Linked DNA regions of Methylorubrum populi. The protein of the gene in region 2 interacts with the protein of the main gene of each other region in a pairwise test. Links are inferred from orthologs where the notes say so. Each region holds a gene or a part of one and is shown on either strand. Other genes may lie near its edges.

Region 1 (4,091 bases), 420 kb from region 2 along the record:
TCCTCGATCCTCGCCGCCCTGTTCAACGCGGTGGTGCTACTGGTGGCCACCGGCGGCATCATCGTCGAGGCGGTGCAGCGCTTCCTCGAGCCGGCGCCGGTCGCCGGCGCGACGGTGATGGTGGTGGCCGGGATCGGCATCCTCATCAACGGCTTCACCGCGTGGCTGTTCGCCTCGGGCGCGGGGGGCGACATCAACATCCGCGGCGCCTACCTGCACATGGTCGCCGACGCGGCGGTCTCGGCCGGCGTGGTGCTGGCGGGCCTCGTCATCCTCGCCACCGGCTTCGACTGGCTCGACCCGCTGGTGAGCCTCGTCATCGCCGCGCTCATCATCGTCGCGACCTGGGGCTTGCTGCGCGACAGCGTGGCGATGTCGCTCGCCGCGGTGCCGCCCGGCATCGACCCGGAGGCAGTGCGCGCCTGTCTGGCCGCCCGCCCCGGCGTGCGCGGCCTGCACGACCTGCACATCTGGCCGATGAGCACCACCGAGCCGGCGCTCACCGCCCATCTCGTCGTGGCGGGCGAGGCGAACCACGGCCTCTTCCTCAAGGAGACGGCGGACGAGCTGCGGGAGCGCTTCGGGATCGGCCACGCCACCCTCCAGCTCGAGATCGAGGGGGAGACCGCCTGCACGCTGCCGAAGGGCTGCGTCGCGTGATGTCCATCGGCTTCTCAGGCGCATGCGCCGGCAGGATTCCATGACAGTCAGGGCCTTCGTCGTCGGCCACCCGATCCGGCATTCCCGCTCGCCGCTGATCCACGGCCACTGGCTCGCCGAGCACGGGCTTGCCGGCACCTACGAGCGCATCGACGTGGCGCCGGACGCCTTCGAAGCGTTCGTCCGCGGGCTGCCCGGTTCGGGCTTTGCCGGCGGCAACGTCACGATTCCGCACAAGGAGGCGGCCTATCGCCTCGCCGACTCCCTGACGGAGCGCGCGAAGAAAATCGGCGCGGTGAACACGCTGATCGTCGAGGGCGACCGGGTTCGCGGCGACAACACTGACGCTCCGGGCTTCATCGCCCATCTCGACCAGAGCCTTGGCCGAAGCCCGGACCAGGACTGGCCCGAACGGAGCGGCGGGACCGCCCTGGTGCTCGGCGCGGGCGGGGCGGCGCGGGCCATCGTCGTCGGGCTTGTGGAGCGGGGAATGCGGGTCCGGGTCGCCAACCGCAGCCCCGAGCGGGCGCGGGCGCTCGCCGAACTCGACCCCGACCACGTCGAGGCACTGGCCTGGGAGGCGGTGCCGGAGGCGCTCCCCGACACCGGACTTCTCGTCAACACCACCTCGCTCGGCATGGCCGGGCACCCGCCGCTCGCTCTCGACCTCGCCCCGCTCCCGAGCCGCGCGGCGGTGGCCGACATCGTCTACGTGCCGCTGGAAACGCCGCTCCTCGCCGCGGCGCGGGCGCGGGGGCTCGCCGCGGTCGACGGGCTCGGCATGCTGCTGCACCAGGCGGTGCCGGGCTTCGAGGCGTGGTTCGGCCTGCGTCCCGCCGTCACGCCGGCCCTGCGCGAGAAAATCGTCGCGGATCTCGCCGCGCGATGAGCGCTCCCGGCCAATCCCGCCGCCCCGTGGTGCTCGGCCTCACCGGCTCGATCGGCATGGGCAAATCGGCCACCGCCGCGATGTTCGCCGCCCGCGGCGTGCCGGTCCACGATTCGGACGCGGCGGTCCACGCCCTCTACGGGCCGGGCGGCGCGGCGGCGCGGGCGATCGGCGCGGCCTTTCCGGGCACCCTGACGCCGGAGGGGGGCGTCGACCGCCCGGCGCTCCGCGCGGCAGTACTGGGTGACGCGGAAAAGCTCGGCCGGCTCGAGGCGATCGTGCATCCGCTGGTCCAGGCCGAGAGCCGCGCCTTCCTCGCCCGCAACGCGGGGGCGCCGCTGGTCGTCCTCGACATCCCGCTGCTGTTCGAGACCGGGGCCGACGCCCGCTGCGACGCGGTCCTCGTCGTCACGGCCCCGCCCGAGGTCCAGCGCGCCCGCGTGCTCGCCCGCCCCGGCATGACCGAGGCCGCGTTCGAGGCGATCCGCGCCAAGCAGATGCCGGATGCCGAGAAGCGGGCGCGGGCGGACTTTTTGATCGACACGAGCCGCGGGTTCGAACACGCGGAAGCCGAGGTGGGGCGGATCGTCGAGGAGTTGGCGAGTCGAACCCGCTGACGGAAGCTGCCGGTTAACCCATCCTTCGGCGACCGGCGCGCAGGCTGCCCGCCGGCCACGGAACCAAAAAATGCTGCGCGAGATCGTCCTCGATACCGAGACTACCGGCACGGATGCCAAGAACGGCGACCGACTCATCGAGATCGGCTGCGTCGAGCTGATCAACCACGTCCAGACCGGCAAATTCTATCATCAGCTCATCAACCCGCAGCGGGCGGTGTCCGAGGGGGCATTCGCGGTCCACGGCATCTCGGACGCGATGCTCGCCGACAAGCCGGTCTTCGCCGATGTGGTGGATGCCTTCGTCGCCTTCTGCGGCGATGCGCGGCTGGTGATCCACAACGCGCCCTTCGACGTCGGCTTTCTCAATATGGAGTTCGCCCGGCTCGGGCCCGCCGCCCCGAAGGCGATTCCGTTGGAGGACGTGGTCGACACCCTGCTGCTCGCCCGCCGCAAGCATCCGGGTGCGGCCAACAACCTCGATGCCCTGTGCAACCGCTACGGCGTCGACACCACCCGCCGGGTCAAGCACGGCGCGCTGCTCGACGCGCAGATCCTGGCCGAGGTCTATGTCGAACTGCTGGGCGGCAAGCAGACCAGCCTGGGACTGAGCATCGCCGAGCCGGCCGGAAGCGTGGCGGTCGAGGCGCTGGCCGATTCGGGTCCGGCCGGGCCGCGGCCGATGCGCAGCCGGCTCACCGAGACGGAGCGCCTGCGGCATGGCAGCTTTGTCGAGAGCCTCGGAACAAACGCCGTCTGGCGGGAATACCTGGAACCGTAGTCCGGCCCTTCCATCGATGTCCCTCGTTAAGGTCCTGTTCGGACGCACTCTTCCGCGGCCCACCGCCTGACCGTTCGCCCGCGCCGTCGGCGGGTGCTCCCCGAGACAAATCGCCTTTCTTGCTGCGATGCAAAAACTTTCATCTTGCGGCGCAGCATAAGCGTTCCCATACCATCCCGGTGGATGGCGCGGGGATGAGCGCAATGATGGACGTGATGCAGGAGAGCCGGCCCGATACCCCGATCGCGTTCCGCGGCGGGGCAAGATCCGGCGACCACGAGAAGATCACGGTCAATCTCGGCTTCGTCGATCTCGGGCATGTCGATCTGCTCGTCTCGGAGGGCGTCTACGCCAACCGCAGCGACTTCATCCGCACGGCGATCCGCAACCAGATCGAGCGGCACGCCGACATCACCCGCCAATCGGTGGCCCGCAAACCGATCGAGGTCGGCCTGCGCCGTTACGGCCGGGCCGAACTGGAGACGGCGCGGGCGTCGGGGACACGGCTCGACATCCGCGTCCTCGGCCTCGCCGTGATCGCCGACGACGTTCCCGCCGACCTCGCCAGGGCCGCGATCGCCTCGATCGAAGTGCTCGGCAGCCTCCAGGCAAGCCCCGCGGTGAAGCGGGCGCTGGCCGACCGCCTGCTCTGATCCCGGACGACTTTGGATCCGGATAACCCCCTGCCCTCGTGACCCGCTGCGCGCGCGCGCGCGTCGCCGACCCGGAAAGCGAGACCCGCATGACCGACCGTCACAACGCCTTCTTCACCGACATGGCCGAGGCCACCCGCCTGACCCGGGCCGGACGGCTCGGCGAGGCGACCGCCCTGATCCAGCGCAGCCTCGGGGCCGCGGGACCGGCTCCCGAGAGGCCGCAGCCGGCCGAGGCCACCCCGCACGCAGTCCCGCGGCTCGAAGGCCCGGCGGCCCGGCTCGACCCGGAGGCGCATGCGGCGGACGCGGCCCACGCGGCGCTGATCCCGGAGCGGCTGCGCGAGAACATCGACCAGATGATGCAGGGCCTGCGCACCCTCGCTCCCTCCCTGCGGGGGCTGGTGGGGGGCAACCTGCACGCTCCGAGACCGGAGGGCGTCGAGCCCGAAGACGGCCAGTTCGTCGAGCGCAGCTTCTCCAATGCGGCC
Region 2 (5,690 bases):
GGCGCGCGACGCCGAGAATGCGAGCCCGGCCAATGCCCGCGTGGTGTCCCGCGCGGTCGTGCCCGACCTGCCGTCCTTCCCCAAGAAGATCCCGATCATCGCGTTCGCGACGGTGCTGGCCTTCCTGCTGGCGAGCGCGGCGGTCGTCGGCCGCCACCTCCTCGTTGCGCCGCCCGAGCCGGACGGGGGCCGCACTGGGGACGAGGGCGAGCCCGTCCTCGCCGGCGCGACGGGCGATCGTGTGCGCGATTTCTACCCCGAGCCCGAGCCGCCGTCCCGCCGCCGTCCCGCCTACGAGCCTGTCTATGGCGGCGCCTATCCAGCCTCCGCGACCGAGCGCTTCGCCCCGGCGCTCGCCTTCGCCAACTCCCTGCGGGCGACGGCGACGGTGCAGCACCCGGTCTTCGCCAGCACGGCGCCGATCGGAGCGGAGAGCGCGAGCCGGGGGGATGCCGCGAGAGCGGGCAGGAGCGGGCTCACCGTCCCCGCGAAATCCGCGGCCTCCTCGACCGATCTGGACGGATTGATCGCCCGATTGGAGGGCGGTGCGGGCCGGCTGCAATCCGAGGGACGGCAGAAGGGCGGCTGCGTGCTCGTGGTCGAGTCCCCACCTGCCGGCGGGAAGCCCGGTCTCGCCTCGGAACTCGCCCGCGTGCTCGGTCCGCTTCGTCAGACGCTCCTGGTCGATGTCAATGGTGAGGCCAGTGCCGAAGCCGATGGCGGGCTCCCCGATCCGTCCGAGCCGGGGCTGACTGATCTCGTGGCGGGCGAAGCCGACTTCCTCGACGTGATCCAGCCGGTGCGCGGTTCACGCCTCCACGCAGTCAAGCGCGGTGTGGCCCCGCTCGAGGTTCTGGTGGAGGAGCCGCAGGGCCTCGCCATCGGCCTCAACGCTCTTTCGCAGAGCTACGATTGGGTGCTCTGCCGCCTCGAGGCCGAGAGCGGGCGGGATGCGGCCGAACTGATCCCCGCGGTCGGACCCTGCATGGACTCGATCGTCATCGCCTCGGATGCGGCGATCGACGACCCGGCCCTCGTCTCTCTCTACCGTCTCGCCAAGGCCACGGGCGTGCGGCAGGTGGTGGTGGCGCGCCACGGCGAGGACGGTATGCTCGATGCGAGGCTGGAGGCCACGCCGCTGCGCCTCTCGGCTTAAGCCGCCCGGAAGGGATCAGCCGGATCGGGTGTGACCCTCTTCGTCCGCGGCGGTCATCGCTGTTGCCATGCGCAGGGCCCAGAGGTTTGCGCCCAGAAAAGTCGTGAGTAAGGCGCAGGCGGTGATCAAAGTCGCCGACAGCAAGCTTGGCACAGCATCTCTCCGGTCGCGGCGGTGGTTCCGCCGGCTCTGATCGGAAAGAGGCCGGCGGAACCGCCGAGCCTCGCTAGGGGGGCCGCGTCGGACCCGGCTCGTGGATCTTGTCTTCTCGTCGAAGTAGCTGCCTTAACAAAATTTAAGGTTGTGGATCGCGAGAGCGGTGGTATTCAAATCTTTGGGATCGAAACGCTCCTGACGCTGCGTCGGGCAATCGGGCTATGTCATTGATTTCGCGAACGATCCATTGCGATATAGGGGTCCCCGCGACCAACCTCTTCATCAGGTGCGATAAAACGACGCGGGAGTGATTAGATAAACTGTCAGTCCAACTTTTTAGCCGGCTTGTCGATACTTGTGAGGTTCTTCCCGCTCCGCCGCAAGCTGAGAGGATCGTACTTCTCGCGGCAGAGATCGGCTGTCAGCGTAAACATCCGCGTCAAACTTTCGCTGGACTCGTCCTTGAACCGAAGGATGCCGCGGCAGTTTCGCGAGAGACACTCAGAACGGCAATTTCATGCCGGGCGGAAGCGGCAGACCCTTGGTCAACTCCGCCATCTTCTCCTGCGCCGTCGTCTCAGCCTTGCCGCGGGCGTCGTTGCAGGCGGCCACGATCAGATCTTCCAGGATTTCCCGCTCGTCGGCGACCATCAGGCTCGGGTCGATCGAAACGCCGAGCACCTGGCCCTTGGCCGTCATCCGCACGCTCACGGCGCCGCCGCCGGAGGCGCCCGAGACCTCCACGGAATCGAGTTCGGATTGGAGCGAGGCCATCTTTTCCTGCATGGCCTGGGCCTGCTTCATGATGCCCATGAGGTCGCGCATGGTGGGTCAGCTCCGGTTCCGGTCGAGAAAAGGTTCGCCTGCCGCACTTAGGCGCGTCGGTCTGCGCCTGCCAGGGGCCGCCTCAGGTGTCGTCCTGAGGCATCGACCTCAGGCATCGTCGTCTTCCGCTTCCTCGGGCGGCGGAGCGGCCGGTCCGATGCCGTCCGCCCCGGCCTCGGCGGCATCGCCCTCCGGCGCCTTGTCGCGGACATCGACGATCTGAGCGCCGGGGAAGCGTGACAGAACCTCGCGCACGAGCGGGTGCGCGGCGGCGTTCTGGTGGCGGGTCTGCTCGGCCGCGCGCAAATTCTCCGCCAGCGTCGGCGCACCCTCTTCCTTGGAGAGCGCGACGAGCCAGCGCCGCCCGGTCCAGGCATCCAAGGCGCGGGCGAGATCGGTCGGAAGGCTCTGCCGCCCGCCTGGAGCGAGGCGGAACTCGATCCGTCCTTCCTCGAAGCGCACGAGATGCACGTCGCGCTCCAGCGCCACCTTCAGGGCGATGTCGCGGGCGGCCTCGGCCTGCGCGACGACGTCCTCGAAGCGACCGAGCCGCGGGCCGGCGGGCGCCGCGGGGGCCGGACGCGGCGCGGCCTCGGTCGCGGCGGACGTGATGGGGACAGCAGCCAGGGCCGGACGCGGCGACGGCTGCGGAGCGGGCGGCATCATCTGCAGGGCCGCCGAGCCGTGCGAGACGGTTCCACCCCCGCCGTCGCGCCCGAGGCTCGGGCGGCCGCCACCGCCCTCGGAGCCGGCGATATCGGTGCGGAGCTGGCGCAGCGCCTCATCAGGAGTCGGAAGGTCGGCGGCGTAGGCGAGCCGCACGATCGCCATCTCCGCCGCCGCGAGCGGCCGGGGCGCGGCCTGCACCTCGGGCAGTGCCTTGAGCAGGATCTGCCACGCCCGCGACAGCGCCCGCACCGGCAGCCGCACGGCGAACTGGGCGCCGCGCACCCGCTCCGCCTCGCTCAAGGTGGGATCGGCCTCGGCACCCGGCACCAGCTTGAGGCGGGTGACGAGATGGGTGAAGCCGGCAAGATCCGACAGCACCACCGCCGGGTCGGCGCCGGCATCGTATTGCGCGCGGATCTCGGCGAAGGCGGCGGGCACGTCGCCGCGCATCGCCGCCTCGAACAGATCGACGATGCGCGAACGGTCGGCGAGGCCCAGCATGTCGCGCACGCCCGAGGCCGTCACCGCGCCCGCGCCGTGGGCGATCGCCTGATCGAGCAGCGAGAGCGCGTCGCGCACCGAACCTTCCGCCGCGCGGGTGACGGCGGCCAGGGCCTCGTCCTCGGCCTCGACGCCTTCCGCGGCGCAGATCTTCTTGAGATGGGCGGAGAGCACGTCGGCCTCGACCCGGCGCAGGTCGAAGCGCTGGCAGCGCGACAGGATCGTCACCGGAACCTTGCGGATCTCGGTGGTCGCGAACACGAACTTGGCGTGGGGCGGCGGCTCCTCCAGCGTCTTCAGGAAGGCGTTGAACGCCTTCTCCGAGAGCATGTGGACCTCGTCGACGATGTAGACCTTGTAGCGGGCCGAGACCGGCGCGTAGCGGATGCCGTCGATGATGCCGCGCACGTCGTCGATGCCGGTATGCGAGGCAGCATCCATCTCCAGCACGTCCATGTGCCGGGATTCCATGATCGCCTGGCAGTGGACCCCGAGGCCCGGCATCGACACGGTGGGGCCGGTATCGGGCTGGCCGGTGCGAAGATAGTTGAGGCCGCGGGCGAGGATGCGGGCGGTGGTGGTCTTGCCGACGCCGCGCACGCCCGTGAGCATCCAGGCCTGCGGGATGCGGTTGGCCGCGAATGCATTGGCCAGCGTGCGCACCATGGCGCCCTGGCCGATCAGGTCGTCGAAGGTCTGGGGGCGGTACTTGCGCGCCAGCACCCGGTAGGGCGTCGCGGCCGGGGCGGACGCCGCGGCGGGCATGCCGGGCAGGCCCGGCTCGTCGGGGAACGTGCCGTGCGTCTCGTCCATGCCGCCGTTCGGACTTTTTGGGGAAGGCTGGCCGCCCGGCCCGCGGGCGGCGAAGGTGGGAGGCTGGACAAAGACCCGCTCGGTCTCGTTAGGGCTGCTTCCTTCCGGACCTGACCCGGTTGGCGAGTGAAACGTCCCTCGCCAACCTCCCGCGCCGTATATGACGGCCCGCGCGGCGGGATGCAAGCGGGACACAAGCAGGTTGCCTCGTTCCACCCGCCCGGCCATGCTTCCTCCGAAGATAAGGGAGGGGCCATGCGGACGATCCCGCTGCGTTTTGCCGTCCTCGCGCTGCTCGCGGGCTCATCGACCGCCGCCCCGGCGCAGGAGCCGGCTCAGGAGGGCGCGCCCAAGGATTGGCAGGGCCGCTACCGCTACGAGCACGCCGCCGGGCGGACGGCCGGAGGCACGGGCATCGTCGTGACCTACGACCTCGTGCTGCTGCCCCCGGATGTCCGCGACGGCTGCGTCCTCCGGGTGCGGGGTTTCCAGAGCGACGAGACGATCCGGTGCCGAACCCGCCGCGACGGGCCGGGGCTCGCGGTGGCGTTCGACCGCTACGGCGACGGCAGCACCGTCAACCGGTATGGGGTGGCGGTCTACAAGGTCGGTCAGCCGCTGTTCACCCTGGTGAAGGGGAGCCGGCTAGGCACCCGCTGGCAGGGCCTCAAGCCCGACGGCGAGGGCGTGGCCGAGAGCGGGCCGTACTTCGCCCGGGTGAAGTAGCTCCGGGGCGGAGGACGCCCCGGAGCCGCGGCCTCACTCGGCCTTGCGCTTCACGATCTCCATCGTCTTCGGATCGAGCTTGAGATCGAACTGCTTGCCGTTGGCGTCGATGGCGTCGTCCACCTCGATCATGCCGTCGTCGAGTTCGATCTCCTTCCACTTGGTGAAGCCCTCCTTCTTCAGGATGTCCTCGACCTTGGTCTGCTGCTCGGGCGGCAGCTTCTGGTCGGCGAGCGCCGGGCCGGCGAGCAGGGCGAGACCGAGCGCGGCGGCGGCGAGCGGGCGGACGAACATGAAAGGCTCCTTCGGCAGATTGGTATCCGGCGAACGATCTATGTCACCGGTGGTTCCTGTCGCCTCGACCGTACCAGCGCAGCACTTCCCCTTGAATGGGCGATCACCGCGCAAGGGCGAGAGGCCGGTTCCAGCGGCCTGCACGGCCGCGCTTGCAATTGCCAGCGCGCGAGGTGCCGCCTAGTCTGCAACCTCTGGGTTCGGAGCTTGCACCGGCACATGGTCACGCGCGTCGCCACCGTCGCCTTCGAGGGGATCGAGGCGCGCGCCGTCGACGTGCAGGTGCAGATCGCAGCCGGCGCGGTCGCCTTCACCCTCGTCGGCCTGCCGGACAAGGCGGTGGCGGAATCGCGCGAGCGGGTGCGCTCGGCGCTGATCGCCTCGGGTCTGGCCCTGCCGGCCAAGCGGATCACCTGCAATCTCGCCCCGGCCGACCTGCCCAAGGAAGGCTCGCACTACGATCTGCCGATCGCGCTCGCGGTGATGGGGGCCATCGGCGCGCTGCCGGCGGATGCGCTCGGCGGCTACTGCGTGCTCGGTGAAATGGCGC

Evidence for each region. Proteins that work in one complex are often made in the same cells at the same time.
Region 1: the proteins of MPPM_RS09505 (region 2) and dnaQ interact in binary tests that used the Escherichia coli proteins (3 or more experiments, as listed by UniProt). The link is inferred for Methylorubrum populi from one-to-one orthologs.

The regions. Positions count from the first base shown.
Region 1 is NZ_AP014809.1:1,638,132-1,642,222, reverse strand. The notes cover bases 1,357-4,091. They hold dnaQ (DNA polymerase III subunit epsilon), read left to right. Parts: upstream 1,357-2,236; coding sequence 2,237-2,947; downstream 2,948-4,091. Other genes in these bases: MPPM_RS07525 (extracellular catalytic domain type 1 short-chain-length polyhydroxyalkanoate depolymerase), read left to right, coding at 3,690-4,091; MPPM_RS07530 (ribbon-helix-helix domain-containing protein), read left to right, coding at 3,151-3,600; coaE (dephospho-CoA kinase), read left to right, coding at 1,546-2,166; MPPM_RS07545 (shikimate dehydrogenase), read left to right, coding at 1,357-1,549. Also shown: MPPM_RS07550 (cation diffusion facilitator family transporter), read left to right, coding at 1-660; more of MPPM_RS07545, read left to right, coding at 701-1,356. UniProt on the Escherichia coli protein: DNA polymerase III is a complex, multichain enzyme responsible for most of the replicative synthesis in bacteria. The epsilon subunit contain the editing function and is a proofreading 3'-5' exonuclease.
Region 2 is NZ_AP014809.1:2,061,027-2,066,716, forward strand. What follows is about bases 1,684-4,659. They hold MPPM_RS09505 (DNA polymerase III subunit gamma/tau), read right to left. Parts: upstream 4,121-4,659; coding sequence 2,246-4,120; downstream 1,684-2,245. Other genes in these bases: MPPM_RS09500 (YbaB/EbfC family nucleoid-associated protein), read right to left, coding at 1,814-2,137; MPPM_RS09515 (DUF5991 domain-containing protein), read left to right, coding at 4,376-4,659. Also shown: MPPM_RS09495 (GumC family protein), read left to right, coding at 1-1,156; more of MPPM_RS09515, read left to right, coding at 4,660-4,846; MPPM_RS09520 (PepSY domain-containing protein), read right to left, coding at 4,880-5,140. UniProt on the Escherichia coli protein: Part of the beta sliding clamp loading complex, which hydrolyzes ATP to load the beta clamp onto primed DNA to form the DNA replication pre-initiation complex.